Regions from separate parts of the Abyssisolibacter fermentans genome, predicted to be linked through region 2. Evidence: riboswitches for the same ligand, from Rfam matches in the RefSeq annotation. Region 2 holds a riboswitch; each other region holds the start of a gene.
What was found. A riboswitch is a leader RNA that binds a small molecule or an ion and turns the genes downstream of it on or off. The one in region 2 is predicted to bind cobalamin.
Positions count from the first base shown of each region.

Region 1 (3,208 bases), on a different contig from region 2:
TTAATACAAATATGTTGATTCAAGAAGATAGTAAGTGGTACATGAAAGAAGCTACAGGCTTTAAAACTGGACATACAGATGAATCGGGTTATTGTTTAATAGCAACTGCGAAAGAAGGAGACAAAAATGTACTAGCTGTAATACTAGGAAGCACAGAAGATGATGTATTTTCAGATGCACAAAAATTATTAAAATATGGATTGTTTAATTAAACCCAGTAATTCAAAATTATACGGCACACTATTCAAAGTTATATGAATAATCAAGGTTAAATTTATATTTTGTAAGTACATAACAAACTGTATATATACCAATAAATAATATAGAAAAAAAGGTTTTGAATAGACCTTTTTTTAATGTAAAAATAAAGAAAAAAATTACAATATTACAAAATAATGATATAATATAAGTTGTAAATTAATATAAGAATGTTAAATCAATTTAAATTAGGAGGAAAAATGAATAAAAAAGTTAAAATGGGATTACTCATAACTTTAATGCTAGTAATAAGTATAGCTATAATATTTAATAGAGAAGAGCCAGAAAAAATAGTTGTTGATGGATACAATGTAGAGCAACTTAATTTACAAATAAATATGAATGTTGATAAAGAATTTGTTGATCCGAATTTTTCGTATGTCCCCACATTTTCAAAATATCACTTAACTGAAAAAATAGATTTTGTAACAATTGATCCACCTTATACTATTAAAAATATGACAACTATTGGAATTAACTATACGGATAATGGTATTGATACGACATTTTTTCCTGTTTTGTATCTTCAAGGTTTTTATAAAAAAGAAATTTCAGAAAAAAATCATTTTATAAAAATTGAAGATAAATACTATAAGAATAAACAGCTTATAGATTATATAGTTTATGAAGATAAAAATGTAATAGTCTATAATATTAGTAATTTAATAAATTTTTATGATATAGATACTAAAATATCAAAACTAAGTAATATGTACAAAGAAAAAAATTATGACTATACATGGATAAAAGGTATGCATGATTATTTTCTAAACAACAATGTATTAAAAATATATAAACAACTATAAAACATATGAGAAATACTAGAAAATACTTTAGTAAAATACATTTTAGTATTTTCTCTTGTTCTAATAAATGTAGTGTTAGTATGTTAAAATTCTTAATTATTACCTTAACATATAAATAGACAACAGTGCGCAAATCAAAAATCTATTGAGATTGAGAAATAAAATGATATAATAGTTAATAGATATTGTATACAATCAGTAAAACTAAATAAAATTAAAGGTGCTTATTACTTATTATTAAGCTAAGAGGGAAAGAGGTTGAAAGCCTCTGCAGCCCCCGCTACTGTAAATAGGGATGAAATCTTTACACCACTAACAGCCTTGTTGGGAAGGTAAGAAAGTAAGATGATCTATAAGCCAGGAAACCTGCCTTTAATATTAAAGCTACAACTACTTCGGTGGGAAGTGTGTTGATTTTTATAACACATATTAGCTTTATGTGTTTTTTTAAAGCAGAAAATCCAGATTTTTTCATAAAGAAAACAAGTGTATAGAATATCGTTTATTATTAAAACATGACTAGACAATATATTAAATTGGAGTGGATATAATGGCTAAAAATATTATGTTTCAAGGTACAGGTTCTTCAGTTGGAAAGAGTATTTTGACAGCAGGTTTGTGTAGAGTTTTAGTACAAGATGGTTATAAAACTGCACCATTTAAATCTCAAAATATGGCTTTAAATTCATTTGTGACTAAGGACGGAAAAGAAATGGGAAGAGCTCAAGTAGTACAGGCAGAAGCAGCAGGTATAGAGCCTACTGTTGATATGAATCCTATTTTACTAAAACCTACAAGTGATGTAGGAAGTCAAGTTATAATAAATGGGGAAGTACATGGAAATGTGAAAGCCTTTGATTATTATAAAAAGAAGCCAGAACTAAAAAAATGTGTATTAGATGCATATAACAATTTAGATGAAAAATTTGACTTAATAGTAATAGAGGGTGCGGGTAGTCCAGCAGAAATCAATTTAAGAGACAATGACATTGTTAATATGGGAATGGCAGAGATGGTTGATGCTCCTGTTTTATTAATAGGAGATATAGACAGAGGAGGAGTGTTCGCATCAATTTATGGAACATTAATGCTTTTAAGTAAAGAAGAACAGGAAAGAGTTAAAGGTTTTGTAATCAATAAATTCAGAGGAAATGTTGACATCTTGATGCCTGGAGTTAGAATGCTGGAGGAAAAGATAAATAAACCTTGCTTAGGAGTAATACCTTATATAGATTTAAACATTGATGATGAAGATAGTGTTACAGAAAGATTTAGAGACAAAGGGAAAGGAGATATAAATATAGGAGTAATAAAGCTCCCTTATATATCAAATTTTAGTGATTTTACGCCTTTGGAATTAGAGCACGGCATAAATGTAAAATATATATTGAACTCTGATGATTTTGAAAATATAGATTTATTGATAATACCTGGCAGCAAGAATACCATAAAAGATATGAGATATTTATATGACACTGGATTCGATAGGATTATATACAAATTACATAGAAAAGGTATACCTGTTATAGGGATTTGCGGCGGTTATCAAATATTAGGACAAACGATAACTGATCCAGATAGTATTGAATCTAATACAAATAAAATTAATGGTCTTGGATTATTAAATACAAATACAATAATAACTGCAACTAAAGAAACTAAACAGATATCAGGCATTATTAATGAAGAACTAGAGATGTGTAAGGATATCAAAGATACTAATGTATGTGGATATGAAATACACATGGGTCAAACAACTTTATCCTCAGATACTAAGCCATTTATAACACTAGAAGATGGCAGAAATGACGGTGCTGTTAATAAAAAAGGTAATGTTGTTGGAACATACCTACATGGTATTTTTGAAAATGATGAGTTTAGAAAAGCCATTATAAAGCATCTAATGGAGAAGAAGGGGCTAGAGCTAAAAGAAAATGATATCAGCTATAATGATTATAAAAATAGAGAATATGATAAACTAGCTGATTTAATCAGGGAAAACTTAGATATTGCTAAGGTTAAGGAAATCATGGGGTTATAATATGGAAAAATTAATTGTTTTTTTGATAGCCATATTTTTAGATTTCATTTTAGGGGATCCTGTTTCTTGGCCTCATCCAATAATATATGTAGGTAAATTGATA
Region 1 covers NZ_LOHE01000040.1:20,074-23,281, reverse strand. The annotation lists gene AYC61_RS06410 (D-alanyl-D-alanine carboxypeptidase family protein) at 1-212, shown strand, start outside; gene AYC61_RS06405 (hypothetical protein) at 459-1,064, shown strand; cobalamin riboswitch at 1,266-1,452, shown strand; gene AYC61_RS06400 (cobyric acid synthase) at 1,615-3,105, shown strand; gene cbiB (adenosylcobinamide-phosphate synthase CbiB) at 3,107-3,208, shown strand, end outside.
Region 1: another riboswitch for cobalamin. It lies ahead of AYC61_RS06400 (cobyric acid synthase); the one in region 2 lies ahead of cobT (nicotinate-nucleotide--dimethylbenzimidazole phosphoribosyltransferase).

Region 2 (3,208 bases):
TAGCTATTTTCTGTAACATAATGTTCTCTCCTTAATTTGATACATTAATTAACAATATGTAACTAGACAAATAAAAACATTAGTTTCTTGTATTATAATGTATTTTTTTAAATTTTAACATTATTAATTAAAACAGTCAATTCCATATGTAATATATAATATTTATATGTAAAGCAATAATTAAAAACCTGATTATTCATATAACTTTGAATAATCAGGCTTAATTATTTCTACTAAATTTATATTGAATTTTAGTTAATATCTCCATCATAAGTCTATAAATACTTAACCAATACCACTAAAACTAGTTCATCACAAATAAAACTCTAAGCTGGATTTATGCCTGCCTCATCAAAAGTAATCATTTCTTTATTCATATATGTAGTTGCTTCTATTATTCCAAAGGCTAGTGCTGCTCCGCTTCCTTCTCCTAATCGCATATCCATATCTAACATAGGTTTGAAATCTAAAAGCTCTGATGCAAGCTTCGCACCCTTTTCATTAGATTTATGAGAAGGTATTAAGTAACCTTTTACATTAGGCTCTAAAGTACATGCAATTATAGCTGCTGCTGTTGAAATAAATCCATCTACAACTACTGGTATACTATTAGCCGCTCCTGCTAGCATTACACCTGCCATGCCACCTATTTCAAAACCGCCAACTTTTGCTAATACATCTATTGCATCCTTAGGATCTGGCTTGTTAACCTCTATAGCAGTTTTTATTACTTCCATTTTATTAGCCAACTTTTCTTTCGGTAAATTTGCTCCAACTCCTGTAACTTCTTCAGGACTATATCCTCCTATAACACATAATATTGCAGTACTAGGTGTGGTATTACCTATTCCCATTTCGCCTGTGCCAAGAATGTTCTTTCCCTTATTAATTTCATTAATAGCCATTTCTATACCTATTTCTAAAGATTTTATTGCTTCATCTCTGCTCATGGCAGGTCCTTTTTTTAAATTACTAGTTCCCTTTCTAATTTTCCTATTAATAACCTTTGGATTATCCATATCCTGTTTAATTCCAATATCAACAACTACTAATTCAGCCTCAGCATATTTACCCAACGCTCCTACTCCCGTTAAACCTTTGGTAAAATTATTTGTTTGCATAACTGTTACACATTGGTCACAGGAAGCTATTCCTTCTTCACAAACTCCATGATCTGCTGACATAATTATAATAGATTTATTGTCAACCTTAGGATGTAATTGACCTGTTATACCAGATAATTGTATTGCAATGTCTTCTAGTTTTCCCATACTTCCTTTTGGCTTTATTAAGTTATCTACTCTTATTCTTGCTTCTTCCATAGCTTTATTATCTAATGGTTTGATTTTTTTTAATGTTTCTTCTAATATTTTCATGATAATTCCTCCTTTTTTCATGTAGGTTTTTTAGGAGAAAAAAAGTTCATGACTCATTTGAACACATCAAATAAACCATGAACTTTGCCATTATTCACAAATATAAAGTTACTATAGGCAGGTCTCCTGACTCGGTTTCACAGCTCTGTAAATCTTCCCAGAATATCCAGTGATATATTTTACATTGCTCCGCCTTACAGTGGTGGGACCGTTGAAGATTTTCACTTCATTCCCTATTCTCCTTATTATTAAGGCACCTACATAACTAATCCCAGATTATTCAAAGTTATGCGAATAATCAGGGATAATTTTTATTTTTATTAATTTTAAGTATACAACAATTATGTCCGCACTGCAACTAATATATAGAATTTCTATTACATATATCTAATACTTGCTTTTCTATTAGTTTAATATCTTTTTTATCCATTAATGTGTCATCTATGATTTGAGCAACTTCTACCATGTCATCTTCTTTAAGTCCTCTAGTAGTGACAGCTGGAGTACCTATTCTAAGACCACTTGTTACAAAAGGACTTTGTGGATCAAAAGGTATAGTATTTTTGTTTGTTGTAACTTTTACAGCTTCTAATTTCTTCTCAGCTTCTTTACCTGTTAAGTTTTTATTTCTTAAGTCTATTAATATTAGATGATTGTCAGTTCCATTAGTAACTAATTTATATCCTCTGTTAATTAATTCTTTACCTAGAACTTCAGCATTTTTTACAACTTGCTTTTGATACTCTACAAAATCAGGTTGTAAAGCTTCTTTGAAGCTTATTGCTTTTGCTGCTATAACATGCATTAACGGTCCACCTTGAATACCAGGGAATATTGCTTTGTTAATTTGTTTTGCATATTTCTCTTTACATAATATTGCTCCACCTCTAGGACCTCTTAATGTTTTGTGAGTTGTAGTTGTAACAAAATCAGCATATGGAACTGGACTTGGATGTAATCCAGCAGCTACTAAACCTGCTATATGAGCCATATCTACCATTAGATATGCTCCTACTTCATCAGCTATCTCTTTAAATTTTTTGAAATCTATTATTCTTGGATACGCACTAGTACCAGCAACTATAAGCTTTGGTCTTTCTTTCTTTGCTAAATCTCTTATTTGATCATAATTTAATCTCTCTGTCTCTTTATCTACTCCATAAGCAACAAAATCAAAAAACGCACCCGACATATTTACAGGACTACCATGTGTTAAATGCCCACCATGACTAAGATTCATACCTAAGACTTTATCTCCAGGCTTTAAGATTGAAAAATATACTCCGAAATTTGCATTTGAACCCGAATGAGGTTGAACATTAGCATGTTCTGCCCCAAATAACTCTTTTAATCTATTAATTGCAATAGTTTCAACTTTATCAACAAATTCACAACCGCCATAATACCTTTTATTTGGATAACCTTCTGCATACTTATTAGTAAAATGACTACCCATAACTTCCATAACAGTTTCTGATACAAGATTTTCAGACGCAATTAATTCCAAACCATTTTTTTGACGATTTATCTCGTCAGTTAAAGCATTCATAATATCTGGGTCATAATTAGCTACTCTCTTAAAATTCATAAGCAGTTCCTCCTTAACATTTGTTTTGTTCTTATTTTTAGTAGTATTCATCCAATATAAATTATAACATTTTATGATTCATTATTATTGAAATTATGCCTTTTGTTAACAAAGTTTAACATATTTAATAATATTCCTAAGTTGTTTTGTATTCAAAGTCCCTGAAGTACGATATATCTCACATCCATTATTGAAAAAAATAACTGTTGGTACAGTAATAATTTCAAAATTCTTTACTAAATCT
Region 2 covers NZ_LOHE01000068.1:109,140-112,347, reverse strand. The annotation lists gene AYC61_RS12470 (hypothetical protein) at 1-19, opposite strand, end outside; gene cobT (nicotinate-nucleotide--dimethylbenzimidazole phosphoribosyltransferase) at 327-1,376, opposite strand; cobalamin riboswitch at 1,476-1,651, opposite strand; gene AYC61_RS12460 (serine hydroxymethyltransferase) at 1,735-2,964, opposite strand; gene AYC61_RS12455 (thioredoxin family protein) at 3,070-3,208, opposite strand, start outside.

Region 3 (3,208 bases), on a different contig from region 2:
AACAAGGAATAGAAAAATATGAAAAAGGGGTGTAATACGTATATTTTGGTATAATAGAATGGAAACAATGAAAAAAATATTTCTAATTGTATTTTTAATAATCGTAATGACAATAGCTTATTATCAAATACCTCAGAGAATGACTGATAAAGCGTCTGATATTAAATTTGATAGAATAGTAATAAATCAAATGGTATTAGATAAAAATGGTGCGTTTTGTAATAGTGCAATAACTATAAACGATAAAGCTAAGATAGATGAGTTATATAATTTTCTGTTTACTCGCAAATATAAAAGAGTATGGTATAAAGATTACTTAAAGTACAGTGGTAAAACATATATGATTTTTTTCTCTAAAAGCAATCAACTTGAAATTTCAGTTGAAATACTTGGTGATATGTATATTCAAATCATATTTAATGAAGAACTTAATAAAAAACGATATAGTAAAACTTATAGATTAGATAAAGATTTTGATACTAAATATATTGAAAAAATGTTTGAGTGAAGCAGATAAAAAAATGGATGTCTAAGATTATTTTGAGACGCCCATTTTTTATATTATAGATTTTTTAACGCTAAATCAAAGCCTTCACCTAAAACTTCATGAACATAATGTACAGATACAAAAGCATGTTGATCAACTGATTTTATATAATTTTTCAATTGTATGTATTCTCTTCTATTTAATACAACATTAATGATGTTTTTATTATTGTTTGAAAAGCCTCCAACCGCTTTATAAAGAGTAGTACCTCTTTCAAGTTCATTAATAATAAAGTCATTTATTTTACTATTTTCATTACTTACAACAACAACATTTATTTTTGCTTTTAATTGGGCAATAAACTTATCTATTAATAGAGCATTAGTTATAATGCCTAATAAAGCGTATAATCCTAATTTTATACCAAAAACTAAGCCTGCTGAAAGAGTTATTAAGAAATCAGATAGTAACAACGCCTTGCCAATTTCAATATTTGTAAATTTATTTATAATCTTTGCAACAATATCTGTACCACCAGTAGATGCATTTTGAAAAAACACAATCCCCATTCCAATGCCTTGAATTAATATACCAAAAATTAGATTCAGTAAGATATCATCTACAAGTGGTTTTGTAAGAGGTGATATTTTTCCTAAAAATGATATCATACCCGTTAGTAAAAAACTACAATAAATAGTGTAACCACCAAAATCTTTACCAATAATTAAAAACGCAAGTGTGAATAGTATAATATTTGAGATAAACATAATAATGTCAATATGAATATATGGAAATAAATGATTTATAACCATTGCAAGTCCTGTTATTCCACCAACAGCTAAATTTGCAGGTATCAAGAAATAGTATAGTCCTACTGCCATTATTGTTATTCCTAAATTAATTAATAAAAATTTATAAACTTTTTTCTCCATCTTTTTCACCATCACTTATTATTTTTTGAACATCTACTATTAGATCTACTGGAAATATACAGAACACAAAAAACTAGCACAAAAATGGCTAGTTTACTCACAACTATAAACCTTTCATTTAGAAAAGGGGTGACTAAAACAAAGTTGAAAAACTATTCTACTGAAATTTAACACTTGCTCATCCTCGTGAGTAATAATTAGTGCCCTTATTATTGGCAGGTCTCCTGACTTAGGAATCAACGTATCTTATACCTTCCCATACATTTTAGTACAGTGGTTGCAACAAGACACTATCCATTACAGTGGCGGGACCGTGTTGGAATTAAACCAAACTTCCCTATTAAGTAAATAATAAAATTATATAATTTTATTTTTACACCAATAATACCTATGAAATTGTAAGAATTACTAATTAAGAAATCGTTCTCTCAAAGTATATATTAAAAGAAATATAACGTCAAGAAATTAATCAGAATATCTTTTATTCCTTTTAAAATAAAAACCCCTTGCAAGGATTATGATATATTTGCAAGAGGTTTTGAGTTATATTTAATCTATTTTTACTAATATTGTCCAATGGAATTAAGGTATTTAGTTATGCTGAGATTTTTAGCATGTTCTATTTCAACAACTTTTTCTTCAACTTCAGCTAATTTCTCGCTGGCTGATAGGACTTCCATTATAGTGCCTCCTAATTCCTCGGAATTTATTGATTTAAGGCTTGAACTACCATAGCCTATACCTTCATTATATCTATAAGTTGCTATTTGTAGATTTGCCTGCATTTGCTCAACGCTATTTCTCACATGTTCATACATTTTGCCTGTCGCTACCATTGTTTCATAAGACTTTCTTATATCAGCTTCTACCTCTTTTTTCTGAATTTCAAGGTTTATATTTGAATATTCTTTTTTATATAAAGCTTCTTTGTATTGATTTGTTATATCAGGATATGTTCTAGCAGTTAATTCATGATTCAGGCTGTCAATTATATATTGTCCCATTGCCTGTTGAATTTCAAGTCTTTTTTCTAATCCCTGCTTAATTCCATCTTCTAAAGAAGGTATATTTTCAGCGGACAAATTTACTTCGGCTATAGTTATGTTGGCATCTAATGGGATATTTAAGGTGTTTTTTAAATCAATTTTAGCATTTTTTTCATCCGATATAGCTTTTTCTAAATCTGCTTTCATAAGTTCTACTTGTGATTTTGCTAGTAATAAATCATCTTTAGCCCTTAAACCTTCATCATAAGCATTTTTTATAATTTCAAATTGACCGTTTGCTCTATCTAAGGATTTTTGTTTTACGTTAGCTATTTTTTTCATTTTTAAAACTTCATAATAGTTTTTTTCAACAAGCATTGCTATTTGTTTTTTACTGATTTCATATCCTGCTTTAGTTATGTCATAGGTAATATCTGCAATGACATCCATTAACTCAGTAGTTGATTTGATGCCTAGTTTTACATTCGTGGTTATTCCTAGGTTCATTGATAGAACGCTGTTGGCTTCTTTGTTTGCATCATCAAGTTCTTGCTTTCCAGCTTGTAATCGATCTAATGCTTGTTGGCTTTGATTGTCTATTTCTTTTTTCATTCCTTCAATGGCTTGGTTTATAGCAGTTTTATCGTTACCTTTACTTTTAAGTAGTCTATAGGTATCTTCGTCAATAGTATTTTTTATATCTTCTAATGTTTTAGTAGGATCATCTGAGCTTTGCAAAGCTTGATTAAGACCATCCAGATTCTTTTTTATTCCTTCAGCTTCCTTTTTACCTTTATAGTAGC
Region 3 covers NZ_LOHE01000085.1:35,615-38,822, forward strand. The annotation lists gene AYC61_RS16880 (hypothetical protein) at 68-508, shown strand; gene AYC61_RS16885 (YitT family protein) at 562-1,431, opposite strand; cobalamin riboswitch at 1,617-1,817, opposite strand; gene AYC61_RS16890 (TolC family protein) at 1,983-3,208, opposite strand, start outside.
Region 3: another riboswitch for cobalamin. It lies ahead of AYC61_RS16885 (YitT family protein); the one in region 2 lies ahead of cobT (nicotinate-nucleotide--dimethylbenzimidazole phosphoribosyltransferase).

Region 4 (3,208 bases), on a different contig from region 2:
ATATGTTCAAGTATTACCAGCAGGATTAGCTTTTAGTTACATATTATATAAAAAAGATGTTGAGCATAGTATCTTAACTCATATGGTATTTAATATATCAGCCTTTTTTATTACATTTATTTTTTTGAAACTTAATTTTCTTAGAGTCTAAATGAAAAAGCCTGAGTTAGTATTAGACTCAGGCTTTAGTGAGGTTTTTAATGAGTGCTTACTTATATATAAATGTGGAAATTTCCTTTTTAAAAATATTATCTTATTCTGCTTCTTGAGTATTTAAAGAATCTTTTAGGTGCTGGATATATAAGTCTTGAACTCCTTCTATTTGACCTAAACCTTTTATTATTGGTTCTACTTTATAACCTTTGCTTTCTAAAATCATTTTCCATGAATCTTCTTCGTCTCCTGCCATGTCATTCTTTGCATGATCACCAGCTACTACCATTAGTGGCATTAAGTAAATTTTCTTGTAATTCTTATCTTTTGTAATATCTAATAGTGTATCTAATGATGGATAACCTTCTACAGTTCCGATATAAATATTATCATAGCCTTTATATTTGAATGTGTAATCTAAGCACGCATATGCTGAATTTGAAAAATGATGTGTACCATGTCCCATGAAGAATAATGCTTCATCTTCTTTAAGTGTTGGGATTTCTTTTGAAAGTACATCAACTAAATTCATGTAATCTTCAGGACTTGTTAACAAGGGATTACCAAATGTTATTTTTTCGAATTTATCTTTATAATTGTTAACTAATTCAAGGGTGTCGTGGTATTCAGCTCCATTCATTACATGTAGTGATTGAATGAGTACTTCACCATAGCCTTCACTTACAAGTTTTTCTAGTGCTTGCTTTACATTATCTATTTCTAAACCATCTCTTTTTTTCAGTTTGTTAATTATAAACTGAGATGTAAATGCTTTTTTGAAATCATAATCAGGAAATGCTTTTGCTATTTTTGCTTCTGTTGCTTCTATTGTTAATTTGCGTGTTTCATTGTGGCTTGTACCAAAGCTGACTACAAGTACTGCTTTTTTGTTTGGGTCACATTTAGAAACCTCTTTTTCATTATTTTGCTCTGTTCCTGTTGTTTTAGAATTAGAACAACCTGCTAGTAAACTAAAAGATAAAACTGAAACTAATAATAATAATAATAACTTTTTCATGTGTAACACTCCTCTTATATTAATATTTATTAGGGCAAAAATTATTTATTTGCCCTAATATAAATGGTAGGGGTTACTTCGTAGGGAACAACATAAAAAAACCGCCATAAAGGCGGTATTATAGACATAGTTAGTTTAGACTAAAATGCTATACTATACTTCCCACCGAAGTATGATTGTATATTTTCATAAAGGTAGGTCTTCCGACTCTTACTTATAGCTTGAATATCGCCTTCCCAAAATAATTCAGTGGCATTTTGATATCAAACAAGTAATTACGGCAGCGGGGGCTGTGCAAGAATTTCACTTGACTTCCCTTTTAATCACATTTATTATGTGAGCCTTTTGAAATATTTGTGTTCTGTTCGTTAATAGTATAACATCAAATAAGAGTAATGTCTACGAGTAAGTTAATAATTTATCAATATAATTTTATTTACAATAATAGTTTAATGTGCTATACTGAAATTAACAATAGAATATTGGCTAAGAGAATAGGAGAGCCGTTTCAAATTTTTCCATTAACTATGGGGAATATTTGTGACGGCTTTTTTGCTTATATAAATATTCTTAATACCATAAGTGGAGGGGTTTTATATGTATGATGTTGCTGTGATTGGAGCAGGTGTAATAGGAACTTTTATTGCAAGAGAATTATCTCGATATGATTTGAAAATTGTAATAGTTGAAAAAGATAATGATGTTGCAAATGGAACTACTAAGGCAAATAGTGCTATTGTTCATGCGGGTTATGATGCAGATTATGATAGCTTAAAAGGAAAACTTAATGCTTTAGGAAACTCTATGTTTGACAAAGTTTGTAGTGAACTGGATGTACCTTTTAAAAGAATAGGTTCTTTAGTTTTAGGATTTGATGATGAAGATATGAAAACCTTAGATAAATTATATAAAAATGGATTGAAGTTAAATATACCAGATTTAAAAATATTAAATGGTGATGAAGCTAGAGCTTTAGAACCAAACATTAGTGAAAATGTTGTTGGAGCTTTACAAGCGCCTACTGCGGGTATAGTTGGACCGTGGGAGCTTGCTGTTGCTTTAGCTGAGAATGCAGTTGAAAATGGTGTTGAAATAAGATTGAACAATGAGGTGAAAAACATCAATAAAACAACTGATGGTTATAAAATCACTACTAATGATGGTGAAATAGATGCAAAATATGTTATAAACTGTGCTGGTGTATATGCGGATAAAATAAATGCTATGGTAGCAGAGCCAGAATTTAAGATTACTCCGAGAAAAGGTCAATATTATTTATTGGATAAGAGTGCAGGAAATCTGTTTAACTCTGTAATATTCCAATGCCCTACTAAATTAGGCAAGGGTGTACTGATAACACCTACTGTTCATGGTAATTTGTTAGTAGGTCCTGATTCACAGGATATTGATGATAAAGAAGATATAAGTACTACATCTGATAGAATGAATCTTGTAAGAGAATATGCTGCTAAATCATGTGATAACATTCCGTTTAATCAAGTAATAACATCTTTTGCAGGGTTAAGAGCTGAACCAACGGGTGGAGATTTCATAATTGCTGAGGCTAAAGATGCAAAAGGATTTATAAATGTTGCAGGAATTAAATCACCTGGATTATCTGCATCTCCTGCTATTGCAGATTATGTTGTAAAATTATTATTTGATATTACTGGTGATATTAAAGAGAATAAAAACTTTAATCCTGTTAGAAGACCAGTGATAAGATTTATGGAGCTTACTGATGAACAAAAGGCTGAGGTAATAAAGAAGGATTCAAGATATGGAAGAATAATATGCAGATGTGAAAATATCACAGAAGGAGAAATAGTAGATATAATCCAAAGAAAAGTTGGAGCTAGAACTGTTGATGGAGTTAAGAGAAGAGCAAGACCAGGTATGGGAAGATGTCAAGGCGGATTCTGTGGTCCTAGAGTTATGGAGATATTAGCTCGTGAGTTAGATGTTGATATTTCAACTATTGTTAAATCTGAAAAGAATTCTTATATTATCACAAATGAAACAAAGACAAATTAGATT
Region 4 covers NZ_LOHE01000108.1:1,233-4,440, forward strand. The annotation lists gene AYC61_RS19415 (type II CAAX endopeptidase family protein) at 1-151, shown strand, start outside; gene AYC61_RS19420 (sirohydrochlorin cobaltochelatase) at 254-1,171, opposite strand; cobalamin riboswitch at 1,348-1,532, opposite strand; gene AYC61_RS19425 (NAD(P)/FAD-dependent oxidoreductase) at 1,769-3,205, shown strand.
Region 4: another riboswitch for cobalamin. It lies ahead of AYC61_RS19420 (sirohydrochlorin cobaltochelatase); the one in region 2 lies ahead of cobT (nicotinate-nucleotide--dimethylbenzimidazole phosphoribosyltransferase).